Regions from separate parts of the Macrococcus epidermidis genome, predicted to be linked through region 2. Evidence: predicted binding sites of a transcription regulator. Region 2 holds the regulator's gene; the other holds the start of a gene.
What was found. The regulator LexA, encoded in region 2, represses DNA repair genes until DNA is damaged. The targets are predictions, from matches to a motif close to CGAACATATGTTCG.

Region 1 (6,889 bases), 99 kb from region 2:
CATTCATCTTTTCTACAATTTCACTTGTTTCATTTAAGACTTTCTCATAACGGATTACATCTTCTTTCATTGTATTCACCTCATATTGATAGATATATTAACAATTTATGTCTATTATACGTTTGATGGATGAATAATTCCAGAGAGACGGTAATAGTTTGCTAAATATTTTTAAAGCAAGTTTACGTTATTAAATATAATCAGTATTAACTTATTTAAAGTGGATTGTAATGAAAATAAATACTCTTCATACTGTTTTTGATTGTTCATTTTATTTTTTTCTAGGTTATACATTGATTGTTCACTATAAATAGCATCCATTTATACAACTAGTGCACCTCAAAAGTTAGATTTTAAGTCTGATTTTTGAGGTGCACTTAATTAAATTTTTTTCTTTTTTCTATAGCAATATTAATCCATTCTTTGAACGCTTTACAAGCATCAATGGTTGACAGCTTTCAATTCTTTCTAAATCTAATTTAGCTTGTCTAATAGTGTAATGCATACTCTTTTTCTTTCATACGTTTCAATTGTTCTTTTTTACCATCGATACGTTTAGCATCATAGTTTCTTTGTCCAATATCAAAGTTTTTATCTACTTCTTTCATAGCTAATATAACTTTTTCTCTTTTATCTAGTGCATTTTTTGTAAGTTCACTATATTTAACTAATTTCATATACATCATCCTTTCTGTATACTATGTATAAATATTGTACATTCAATATAGTAAAATATAAACTTAACAAATTTCATAAAATATCTATACTATATATTTTATAGATTTGATATAACCTTTTATCATGCTATTTTAGATAGTTATAATTACTACTATGCCTTATGACCAGCGATAAGACCATTGCGCTTCATCGCCGTGCCTTGCTCTGTATACGATACTGCACGCAAGACGCTATTCTTCCCAAAACGTATCTTTAGCTGGTCTACCGTCTTTTCCAGTCTCTCTTGTTTCTCACGTTCAAACTCATCAACAAAGAGCGATAACTGACGATCTTCCTCACGAATAAAGTTCGTAAGTGAAATATTTACTGTACGATACATACGCTTCTTATCACATAACTGCATCATAAATCCCCACACAACCTGAAAGATATCAGCGGTTAAATTCGTCCCTTCAGATAATGTGTAACTTTTATTTACTTTCCCTTCATCACTATAACCAATAGTAAAAGAAATCGTACGTGCAATCATATTGTCGGCACGTAGTCTGAATGTTACTTCTTCAACATGTTCTAACACGACAGCACGTAGTTCATCGAAACGGTAATCACGCATTAAAATCTGACTTTTATTAATAGAGGGTTTATAAATATGATGTTTCTCTCGAATTAAACTTGAATCGATTCCATTCGCATGTAAATGCAGATCCACTCCGATAATACCGAAATCGCGCTTTAAATAATGATGCGGATAATTAGCAAGCTGCCCAATCGTAAATATTCCCTTTTGATTGAGTTTCTTCTCGGTACGACGATTAATTCCCCAGAACTTACTTAACGGCTCAATCGACCACATCTTTGCCGGTACATCTTCGTAATGCCACTCAGCAATACCATCCGGTTGTTTCTTTGCCTCCATATCCAGTGCAATCTTGCTGAGTAAGACATTATCCCCTATTCCCACGGCACATTGAATTTGCGTCTTATCATAAATCTCCTGTTTAATCTTTAAGGCAAGCGCATACGGACTTTCTGCGTATAGGTTATAACTCTTTGTAACATCCATAAAAAATTCATCGATACTATATTGATGGTAATCCTCCGGTGCAACATACTGCAGTGAAATCTCAGCAATTTGACTGGCAACTTTCAGGTAAGTGTTCATCGATGGATTGATAATATAGATATCAGAACGATGAGGTATTTCAAATAAACGTGAACCGGTCTTTATCCCCATTGCTTTTAGAGGTGGTGTAGCAGCAAGCACAACAGACCCCTGTCGTTTCGTATCAGCGACAACAGCGAGCTTTGTTGTCATAGGATCAAGTCCTTTCATGATGCAAGAAACACTCGCAAAGAAACTCTTCTGGTCAATACAGAGTACATTCCTTTTCTCGCACAGACTGTAATCATACATATTAAGCACCCTCTTATAATCTTTGATGATATATTTATCATACCAGAACATACGTTCTATTTCAATAAAAATAGAACGTATGTTCTTGTTTTGTATAAATAAAAAAGTAGCCTTTATAGACTACTTTGGACAGGGTTAAATGGCGCAAATAGGATAAGTAATCGTATCATAAGCTAAATAACTTTTTTGTTGAACAAAGCTTAAAATCATTCGATTACCAATTGAAAAGCCTTCAGCTTTCTCTAAAACAGCCATATTTTTGGCCATTTTTAATGTTGGCATCGATGTTTTTTTTATTTCAACTGGATACAAAACACCATCTTCTTCAATAATGACATCAATCTCTTTCATATCTCTATCACGATAGAACATTATAGGTACATTAGTTATACCTGCATTATTAAAAGACTTAATGATCTCAGAAATCACGAATGTCTCAAGAATTTCTCCACTCATTGCACCATTCATTAGTGTTTCTGGTGTTTTCCATTTCAGTAGATAACAAACAAGCCCTGTATCTTTAAAATATAACATCGGTGTTTTAATAACACGGGTCAATCTATTATTAGAAAAAGGTTGTAAAAGATATATAATACCTGATGTTTCAAGTACACTAATCCAACTTTTGATTGTCTTAATATCAACACCAATTTCATTTGCAATCGTGTTGTAATTCAACATTTGAGCAGTACGTGCAGCTAATGCCGTTAAAAATTGAGAAAATAGATTTAAATCTTTAACATTAAGCAAATCACGGACATCTCGTTCAATATATGTTTTTACATAAGAAGCATAATACATGTCCCAATCGAGATTTTCGTTCTTATACAGTTCAGGTAAACTTCCCCGCTGAATGATACGCCACATCTCACTTAATTCAACATATTTTCTTTTTGCAGCAATAAAATCTTTATTTGGAATAAATGGTGATAACATATCATCACCAACAATTTCACGTGTAGACAGACCATTCATTTCAATAATACCAACGCGACCTGCTAAGGACTCAGAAATATTACGCATTAAACTAAATCCTTGAGAACCTGTTAAAATATATTGTCCATAATCATCGTTTTGATCAACGAGTCTTTTAATTTCTATAAATAATTCAGGTGCATATTGCACTTCATCAATGATTAATTTCCCAGGATGATTCATAAAAAAAAGCTTTGGATCTTCTTTCGCAAGATTCAATTCGAATAAATCATCTAAAGTGACATATTCGTAATCATCACCAAATAAATGCTTCAATACAGTAGATTTACCGACCTGTCGTGGTCCAGTAATTAAAGCAACTTTAAAATTTTGTTGAACTTTTAGCAATGTATCTTCAATTGTTCTATGGATATACATTAAGCCACCTCCGGCAAATATGGAATACAAATCCATATTAGCCGAAAAAAACATAAAAATCAATCAAAAAAGTTCGGCAAATATGGAATACAACTCTATATTTGCCGGAATAAATGTGATTAACATTTAAATCTTTCTATTTTCTTTTTAAAACACACGATTCTATTAGTTTCTTCAAACCCTAATTTTTCGTGCATTAAAATACTATCTATATTTGTTAACTCACAATCGCTCGCAAATTCAGTACAGCCCTTATCTTTGGCAAAATGCTCACATGCTTCAATAAGTTCTCTTGCGATACCTTGATTTCTATAATCAGGAGAGACATAAATACCTTCAAGAAAACCTACCGGACTTGAATCTGTCCCTTCAACATAATCAACACGCAAACTGACATGCGCAAAACCTACATCCAGATGATTGTCATGATACAGAAATACACGTTGATTATCATGATGGATTAAAGACTTAAATTCATCTATTAAATCTTCATATATATTGTCCGGCCATAGTCTTAAAGCAAGGTTGGTGACGGTATCTAACTTTTCTAACGTCAAAGGTTGAATCATACAGACGCCTCCTTGATATCCACAATCCAAACAGCATAATGATCTCCTACATCCCAGTAATCTTTAAAGAAATACGTAGGTTGACCAAATTTACGCGTCCATGTGGCCATTGATTTCTTATAACCACAGTCAAAACAGTACGAATCGACACCCTGCTCTTTAATAAACTGTGTTAAAAGCGTGATAAGCTGACTACCTATTCCTCTACTCTGATAATCAGGGTGTATGTATAATGTCCCCATCTCTTTTAATCCATCAACTTTATCTCCGACAAGCTCCGTGATCATTTGATTAGGTGTATAGAACCCAATGATTCCAACAACAACATCGCCATCCTTAGCGACGATAAACATATCATCTGAACCATTAAAATAACGATTGATATAGGTCATCTTTTTATTAATTTCGTTAATAAGGTCTTCATCATCATCAACGCCATTGTTTAAAAATGTATGTGAAATAACATGTTTAAAGTAGTCTTTTAATTGATTAACGTCTTTGTATTGTAATTGTTCATATGAAATCATAAGCTTCTCTCCTAATGATTTGATTGTTATCTTTATAATAATAGAAAACAGAATAAATAAAAAATGAAGTTAGCTTCAAATCTACTAAAATATCCGTAAAAATGAAGTTAACTTCATATTAAAACATTATGAGAAAATTGTAATTACAATTAGTATAGCAATCGGTAATCCAAGTAAAATAAACGCTATAAACCAAGACATCGGTCTTGCCATATTTAATGTCATCCCCATTTCTGAAAGCTTAGGTACCCAGACATTCAGATCATTAGGATTATAGTAGAATAGTCCGAAAATATAATGATTCTCATTGTAATATGGCGCTTTATCTGAAGTGGCTATGGCTTGACGATACTTCTTGCTTTCCGAAATTTGTAAATAGATACACGCCACTGTAATTAAAAGCAGCATTCCAATCAGCATCATCATGATACCATTCGGCAAATAATTATCATTATACACTGCAGGTCGAATAAAGATTAATATAAATAATAAGGTCATCGTAAATGAAATAAGGTGAATCATCATACTGTTAATCAGCTTAGAATTTTTTATAAAATTGATAGAAGCATCTTTTACAGCAGGATTTACAGTTGTATTGAAAAAGCTTGTCCCCTTTGAACTTGCCCAAAGTGATAATAATATGGCTAATCCAAGTAATCCTGGTGAAAACACGCTAAAGAAATTCTTTTGACTGAAATCATCAGCTACACCCTTAAAATTCCAATGTGTAGCGATCGTTTCAGGTATCTTATCATAATTTAATGCAACAAATATAAATGCAACAATAAATGCGATTAACTGCATTATAAATAGAACATTCGGAAGTGATGTACTTTCTGTCATTAAACGTGTATCTGTCGCTTTCACTACTTTAATATCTTTCATCCACTCTTCGCTTAACTTTACAGCTTTCAAATGATCATGAGCACTTTTATAGATAATAATTGCACCGATAATAAGAACGTGAAGCAATACAACAAAGCTTAATAAAGCTGCAGAATGACTGGCAAATAAATAAATTACTATAAATAATAGTGCTACAGCAATGGCTAACATTAAAATTTGCTTTCTGTATTGTGCCTTTACCGTCTCAATTGCACCATTATCTGTTTCACTCTCAGGCACAAAGACACTAAATATTATATTACGACGAACGAAACGACCATTCAATAAGAACAATAAGCCGGTTAAAAATAATATGCCACTAAGTAATAAACCTTCCATCATTAACCCTCTCCCTCTTTAATTAATCTCAGTAAATCAGCTACATCCAGTTGTTTGCACTTCGCTTCATCAATAATCGGTTTCAAACGACTCATTAAATCTTCCCGTTCAACTTTTGTCGCAGCCTTTAAAGCATCAGGATGAATTATCGCTCCGGACTTCGGCTGCACAAGAATCAATTGTTTCTCCTCCAGATAATGATAGGCTTTGTTCACTGTGTGCATATTAATCTGAAGACTCTTCGCAAATGCACGACCAGAAGGTAATGGATCATAAGGTACGACATTCCCTTCTGCAATATGATGAATCATTTGATTGGCAAGTTGTAAATAAACCGGTACACTACTCGTTTCATCAATCTCTATATACATTAAACCACCTCTCTGTTATACAAAGTATAGAACAGATTTAAAGGCAAAAATAAAACCAATCTGTTATACATTTATTATAACAGATTGGTGTAGGATTACAAGTTAGAAGTGTTTCATGACTTCTTCGTGAGTATAGGTTACTTTATGGTTCAAATGCTCACGATAAGCAATATCAGCATCACGAGCATCCTGAATATCTTCCATATGATTTTTACATCTCTCAATCCACAGTTTTTCAAACGCTACTTCTCCTAGAATGCGATGGGATAAGTCATTAATATGATCAATATTTTCTTGTTCACACCACTTTATACAATCCAGATATAATTGCATCTCTACTGATGTATTATCAATATCATAAATTTCAACAGGTATATCAATAATCCCTTTTTGAAAAGCAACGAAACAACGTGTATGACCATCAACGATGTAAAATTGATTGTCATACTGAATTACTGAGATTATTGTATTTTTGACAGAAACATCATCCAGCCATTCACTTACCTCATCCACTTTACGTTGATTCAAATAAAGTTGAGTAAGCTTTATATCATTAATATTCATGAAATAATCACATCCTATTAAGAGTGTAGTTCACTAATATAGTATCATGAATCGATAGATATATTTGTTGAATTTGATTTTGAAAATCATTTAATATAATTACAATTTGATAGATAGATTAGCAATATAGTCACTACTATATTTTGTTAGTCTATTTCGGATATCTTTTGATTCATAAAAATCAATCAT
Region 2 (6,889 bases):
TGGTTAATTTTCTTTTGTGAAGGTTTTTGACCCATTTGCATCATCATCATGCGTAACATTTCTTCATTGATTGGTGGATTTTTCTTTAAGTAATCCATCATGTATTTACGTGCTAAGAAGAAACCACCAGCTGCACCTGCTGCTAATGCTAAAATAATTAATAATATCCAAATCCAAGTATCCATTCACTTCACCCACTTTCTCATTCTTTTAAAAGTTTACTAGATTAAAGTCTAATTTTCAATAGTTATTTATCATGAATAAAGAAGACTGAACTGAGTCAGTCTTCTTTAACAACGATCATTAATATTATAAGTCTAAAATTTCTCTAACAATATTGTCTACTGTAAATCCAAATTTCTCCATAACTAATTCGCCTGGGGCACTTGCACCAAATGTATCAATACCTATCACTTTACCATCTAAGCCAACATATTTGAACCATGTAGCAGTGGCAGCCATTTCAATTGCAACACGTTTCGTTAAATCTCTTGGCATCACTTGTTCTTTATAATTATCATCCTGTAAATCAAATACACGTGTATTCGGTACTGAAACAACTTGTACCCCTTTACCTTGTGCTTCTAAAGCTTTTGCTGCTTCAACTGCAAGACCAACTTCTGATCCAGTAGCGATCAGTAAATACTCAGGTGTTTCAGATTGATATACGACATAAGCACCTTTTCGTACACCCTCTTCTAAATCATCTTCAGAAACATCAGTAACGTCTAAGTTCTGACGTGTTAATACTAATGCTGTAGGTACATCTTTTGATTCCAAAGCAATCTTCCATGCAATGCGAGATTCATTACCATCTGCCGGACGAATCACATTCAGATTAGGTATTGCACGTAATCCTGCTAATTGTTCAATCGGCTCATGTGTTGGTCCATCTTCACCAACTGCAATTGAATCATGCGTAAATACGTATGTTACAGGTAGTCCCATGAGCGCTGATAATCTTACAGCAGGTTTTAAATAGTCACTAAATACGAAGAATGTCGCCCCGTATACTTTTAAACCACCGTGAGCAGCCATCCCATTTAATGCAGCTCCCATCGCAAATTCTCTGACACCGAACCAGATATTTTTACCTTCAGGAGATTCAGCTGAGAAATCAGCAGTATCTTTAACATTTGATTTATTTGATGATGCTAAGTCTGCAGACCCACCAAAGAATGATGGTACTGTTTTAGCGATTGCCTGAATCATGTCTCCAGATGTACTTCTTGTAGCAGCAGATTTACCTACTTCATATTTTGGTAATTCAGTATCATAACCTTCTGGAAGTTCACCTTTAATCGCTAATTCAAATTGAGCTGCAAGTTCTGGTTGCTTTTCTTTATATTCTGCAAATTTATTATTCCATGTTTCTTCTGCTTCATTTGCACGTTTTAACATCGTTTCATTAAAGATGTCATATACAGATTGTGGTACTTCAAATTTTAAGTTTGCATCTAATCCATATGTTTCAAATGCTAAAATTCTCTCTTCATTACCAAGTGGCGCACCATGCACACCATTTGTTCCTTGACGGTTTGGTGAACCATACCCGATGATTGTCTTAACTTCAATAATTGAAGGCTTGTCTGAAGATTTTGCCTGCGTAATCGCTTTATCAATCGCATCACAGTCATTACCGTCTTCAACTAAGATATGCTCCCAGCCATAAGCTTCAAAGCGACCTTTTACATCCTCAGAGAATGCTTTGTCAAGATCTCCATCTAAAGAAATATCATTTGAATCGTATAAAGCAATCAGTTTATTTAATTTAAGATGACCTGCTAAACTTGCAGCTTCATGAGATATACCTTCCATTAAATCTCCGTCTGAAACAAGTGCATACGTATAATGATCTACAATATCTATATCTTTGTTATACGTAGCAGCTAAATGCTTCTCAGCCATCGCAAATCCAACACTCATCGCAAATCCTTGACCCAATGGTCCAGTTGTAATTTCCACACCTTCAGTATGACGAAATTCCGGATGTCCTGGTGTTTTAGAATCCCATTGTCTAAAGTTTTTCAGTTCCTCTAGTGCTAATCCACCAGAAACATGTAATAAAGAATATAATAATGCCGATCCGTGACCAGCAGAAAGAATAAATCTATCTCGATTGAAGAAATTCATTGAGCTAGGATTAAAGTTCAGGTGACGCGTCCATAATGTATAAGCAAATGGTGCAGCACCCATCGGTAAACCCGGATGACCAGAATTTGCAGCCTCAATCTGATCGATACTTAATGCTCTGATCGTGTCAATTGCAAGTTGATCTTCTTTTGTAAACATATTTATTTCTCCTTTATAATATATTTTAAATTATTCAACTAAACTAATACATAATTATCTAGTATATTAATTACTCATTAATAAACTATTTATTATTCTCTTAAATTATTGTTTCTTTGAATTTCTTTCACTTTCTCAGGCGTAACATCATTGCCTTCAGGATCGATTACCTTTGCGTTCTCTATTGTTTTTTGAAAGCTATTTCTGAAAGTCTGAAGATATTCTTTACGTAATAACGTTTGCTCTCTACCTTCTTCTTCAGTTAATCCTTCAGTTTTCTTTTTTTGTGCTAATTCATTTATTCTATTCATTTTTTCTTGTTCTAACATACCCTCATTCCTTTCCATTTAAAGATACCAAAAAAAGCGCGTGAAACCAACTGGTCACACTCGCTTAAGTAAAAAATTATATGGACGTTTAATTTACAACACCTAAAACCTCTCCATTTTGCACTGGATCATGTATCGTTTGTTCTTTATCATTACGAACATCATTTTGTTCGCTTACTTGTTCTGTAATGCCTGGTGAAGTTTGTTCATAAATATATTGAGATTGCGTCATATATAAAAGGCCGAAGACTGTAATTACAATAAATAATAGAAAATACATCATAAATTCCTTTGAAATAGTAACTGTCATAGTTAATTCCTCCTAGAACATTTGTTTGTATTTATACTTTAACAGAACGTTTGTTCTGTGTCAATAAAAACACGAACAAATGTTTGTTACATGCGAACGTATATGCTATAATACAAATAACACCAATGCTAAGGAGTGTTTATAAATGAGAGAACTAACTAAAAGGCAAGAAGAAATATATGAATATTTAAAACATGTTGTATCAACTAAAGGATACCCACCTAGTGTTCGAGAGATCGGAGAAGCGGTTGGTTTAGCTTCATCTTCGACAGTTCATGGGCATTTATCTCGATTAGAAGAAAAAGGATATATTAAAAGAGACCCAACTAAGCCACGAGCGATAGAAATAGTACAGGATGAAACACCTACTGATTATTCAGAAACCATTCACGTTCCGGTTATCGGTAAAGTAACAGCAGGGGTCCCTATTACTGCGATTGAGAATGTTGAAGAATACTTTCCATTACCTGCTCACTTTACAAGTAGTCATAATAGTGACATCTTTATTTTAGATGTTGTTGGTGAAAGTATGATAGAAGCTGGTATATTTGATAAAGATAAAGTGATTGTTAGAAGACAGTCTATTGCAGAGAATGGGGATATTATCGTTGCTATGACTGAAGAAGACGAAGCAACTGTCAAAAGATTCTATAAAGAAAATAATCGTTATCGATTACAACCAGAAAATAGTTCAATGGATCCAATCTATTTAGATTCTGTAACTGTTTTAGGCAAAGTTGTTGGGTTGTTTAGAGAATTTTAAAAATAAGAGCGCATGACTAATGTCATTCGCTCTTATTTTCGTTTATATTATTTTACATTTAGATAATAATTATTTTACTATTACGATTATTTACGTCCAATGATTTCTTTTACTTGTTCTAATATGTCTTTATGTTCTTTTGATTTTGTTTCCATCGTACTATCCCCTTATCTCATTCTTATAATGTATATTCATTATAAAAGGCTTACTTATAAAATATACCCAAAAAGAAATGAATCAAACATCGATGTATTTGTTTTTAATACAGGAAGTAACAATTTATATTAAATTAACTACTAATATTTTACAATAATTCATGAGAACATACAAATATTTCACTTTTTCCACTTCAGAAATTTTATAACTTTCCTTTTCCTTGATATAATATAGTTAAGGAGGCGAATGACATGCATAGAAAATTAGCACGTTCTACAACTGATAGATATTTGGCTGGTGTATTAGGCGGTTTTGCTGAATATTTAAACATGGATTCAACACTACTCCGTGTTATCTTTATTCTTGTTTCATTCTTAACTGTACATATCCCAACATTTACAATCTATCTTATTCTTGCACTCTTTATGCCAAAAGACGTTGATGTTATCGATCGTTACTAATTAAAAATTTATTAAATTAAACAAAGCTTAAGACAATGTGTATTCGCACATTTGTCTTAAGCTCTTTCTCTGCTTATTCATTTTAATATTTGCTACTTATTCCCTCTTATTTAATAACGCCACAGTCCCAAATCCTAATACGAGCAATAATATCGTTATTTTATCATCAATGATCATTAAGCCATAACGACATATGAATAATATGAATGCATAAATAAACAAAACGAGTATCTTGATATGATAGTTAGACATTTCAACCCTACTTTTCTATATTATATGATGTTCATCATACCATCTTTTTTTAATTTATTTAACTTTTTGTTTAAATAGTAATAATTCCTATTTACATTTATATTGTATTGCTTTAGTATTGAATCGTAATGATTACGAAAAAGGAGAATTATTATGAAACAAAGTATATTAACAGGTTTAGGCATCTTATCATTAGGAATATTATTAGTGGGCTGTCAGGATGTTAACACTGAAAATGAAAAAGAACAAACACATAAGACTGAGACAAATTCTAACGCAACGCATGAGAAAACGACTTCTAAAGAGCATGCACATGACCATGAACAAGAACAAAGCGAACATGTTCACGATCATGGTCATTCACATGGTGGTCATGCAATGACGAAAGAAGAAGAAAATATTTATAAAGGTATTTTTAAAGATGAACAAGTTAAAGATCGTCCATTAACAGATTGGGAAGGCGATTGGCAATCCGTATATCCTTATTTAAAAGATGGAACGCTAGATGATGTATTTGAGCATAAAGCAGAAGAAGATGATTCAAAATCTGCTAAGGCATATAAAGCATATTATACAACAGGCTATAAGACTGATGTAAATCGAATTAATATCCGTGAAAAATCAATATCTTTTTATAAAGGAAAAGAAAAATCGACAGGTGAATATACATATGATGGTAAAGAAATATTAACATATGAAGCAGGCAACCGTGGTGTACGATTTATCTTTAAAAAAGTGAGCGGTGATGATGCTGCACCAAAGTTTATACAATTTAGCGACCATATTATCGCACCTGAAAAAGCATTACACTACCATATATATATGGGTAATGATCGTGCACAGTTACTCAAAGAAATGGATAATTGGCCAACATATTATCCAAGTGATTTAAAAGGTGAAGAAGTAAAAGAAGAAATGTTAGCACATTAATAAAAAACCAGGAACTTATCCTAATATGATAAGCTCCTGGTTTTTATTTTCCTATCCAGAAGTTGAATGTATGCATTGAAATAATTAATATCACAATGATAAGATTTAATCCAACAAATAACTTTCTATGACTTACATTACCAAATAAAGCACTCATATATAAACCAAGTAAGGTCGTTACATACAAAAGCATCTGTACATATAAATTAATTTGACCTCTTCCATGAATAAATGGTGTAAATATCAATAAAAGTGAACTCATTAATAATAATAATATTACAATAAAACGATACATAATAATTCCTGCCTTTATTCCTACATTACGATAACATTGAATAAATGATCATCTAAATCTGAAAACATTATACCATAATAACCATTTTTCTTACCTGGAGGACTCAATACTTTCCCACCATTTTGTTCTATTAATCTTGCCAATTCATCAACTGCTTCATCACTCTCCATATCAAAAGAAATAATCGTTTCAGGATAATCAGATCTCCTTCTACTTTCACGTCCCATAAAGCCTTCCAGAACATCTTTTCTAAATAAACAAATTACTTGTTTCCCTACCATTATTCCAGCTAATGTATCATCATTTGAACGCTCTTCATTAATCTCAAAACCAATATTTCTAAAAAATTCAGTTGATGCTTTCACATCTGCAACAGGTAAATTAATCCAGTATGATTTCATTTATTCTCCCTCTGCTCTTTTTATTTGTGTAAATTAATAAGTGGTACACTTGATTTTATCACTTGGTTCGAAACAATTAAATGTTTTAACTCATCTGCGATATCAAGCTGATCTAGATAGTCAAAGTCTAACCAGGCATATGGTGCACGAACTCTAAATTCTTGTTTATTTTTAGCGTTAAACACAAATGCAGTATCATTGGCCATCGTTTTCGATAACCATGTCTTGAATTCTTTTTTCTCTTCAACGACAAACAATATACCCCCAACTTTAATATCGTGATTTAATTTACGTGCAAATTGTTCTGCAGTATCTTTAATTGTTGATTGACCTGATTTTACGACACTTGGTAATTTCATTTGTTTATTTCCGAAATCCTGTACTAATATTTTGTCTTCAGTTGTTATCAATAATGAAGCAGATATTTTTTCTTTCATTTGAAACTCCTTTTGATAATAAATTTTTTTATTTATATTGCGTAATATAGTTTTCAGCATAATATGGCTGATTGTTGTCATTGAATGCTATTCCTACGCCTAAACTCAAATAATTCTGTTTCAGAATATTTTTTCTATGGCCTAAACTATTCATCAATCCATGATGCGCTTCGATGGGTGATACTTGACCGTAAGCGATATTTTCACCAGCGACACTATAATTTAAATTTGCTTTTTTAATACGGTCAAATGGTGTTTCATTC

Region 1: the regulator LexA is predicted to act here: its motif matches at 2,165-2,178, upstream of KFV12_RS07085 (Y-family DNA polymerase).

The regions. Positions count from the first base shown of each region.
Region 1 is NZ_CP073819.1:1,342,543-1,349,431, reverse strand. Features, by position in the region: gene KFV12_RS07095 (DUF4298 domain-containing protein) at 1-70, opposite strand, end outside; gene KFV12_RS07090 (hypothetical protein) at 489-677, opposite strand; gene KFV12_RS07085 (Y-family DNA polymerase) at 830-2,092, opposite strand; gene KFV12_RS07080 (ATP-binding protein) at 2,228-3,445, opposite strand; gene aac(6') (aminoglycoside 6'-N-acetyltransferase) at 3,565-4,014, opposite strand; gene KFV12_RS07070 (GNAT family N-acetyltransferase) at 4,011-4,541, opposite strand; gene KFV12_RS07065 (DUF1648 domain-containing protein) at 4,668-5,768, opposite strand; gene KFV12_RS07060 (GntR family transcriptional regulator) at 5,768-6,136, opposite strand; gene KFV12_RS07055 (hypothetical protein) at 6,239-6,700, opposite strand; gene KFV12_RS07050 (class I SAM-dependent methyltransferase) at 6,800-6,889, opposite strand, start outside.
Region 2 is NZ_CP073819.1:1,243,539-1,250,427, reverse strand. Features, by position in the region: gene KFV12_RS06540 (YneF family protein) at 1-185, opposite strand, end outside; gene tkt (transketolase) at 310-2,292, opposite strand; gene KFV12_RS06530 (DUF896 domain-containing protein) at 2,385-2,621, opposite strand; gene KFV12_RS06525 (hypothetical protein) at 2,710-2,931, opposite strand; gene lexA (transcriptional repressor LexA) at 3,077-3,694, shown strand; gene KFV12_RS06515 (PspC domain-containing protein) at 4,102-4,311, shown strand; gene KFV12_RS06510 (hypothetical protein) at 4,408-4,563, opposite strand; gene KFV12_RS06505 (metal-binding protein ZinT) at 4,717-5,493, shown strand; gene KFV12_RS06500 (hypothetical protein) at 5,537-5,788, opposite strand; gene KFV12_RS06495 (VOC family protein) at 5,809-6,189, opposite strand; gene KFV12_RS06490 (hypothetical protein) at 6,210-6,626, opposite strand; gene KFV12_RS06485 (CAP domain-containing protein) at 6,655-6,889, opposite strand, start outside.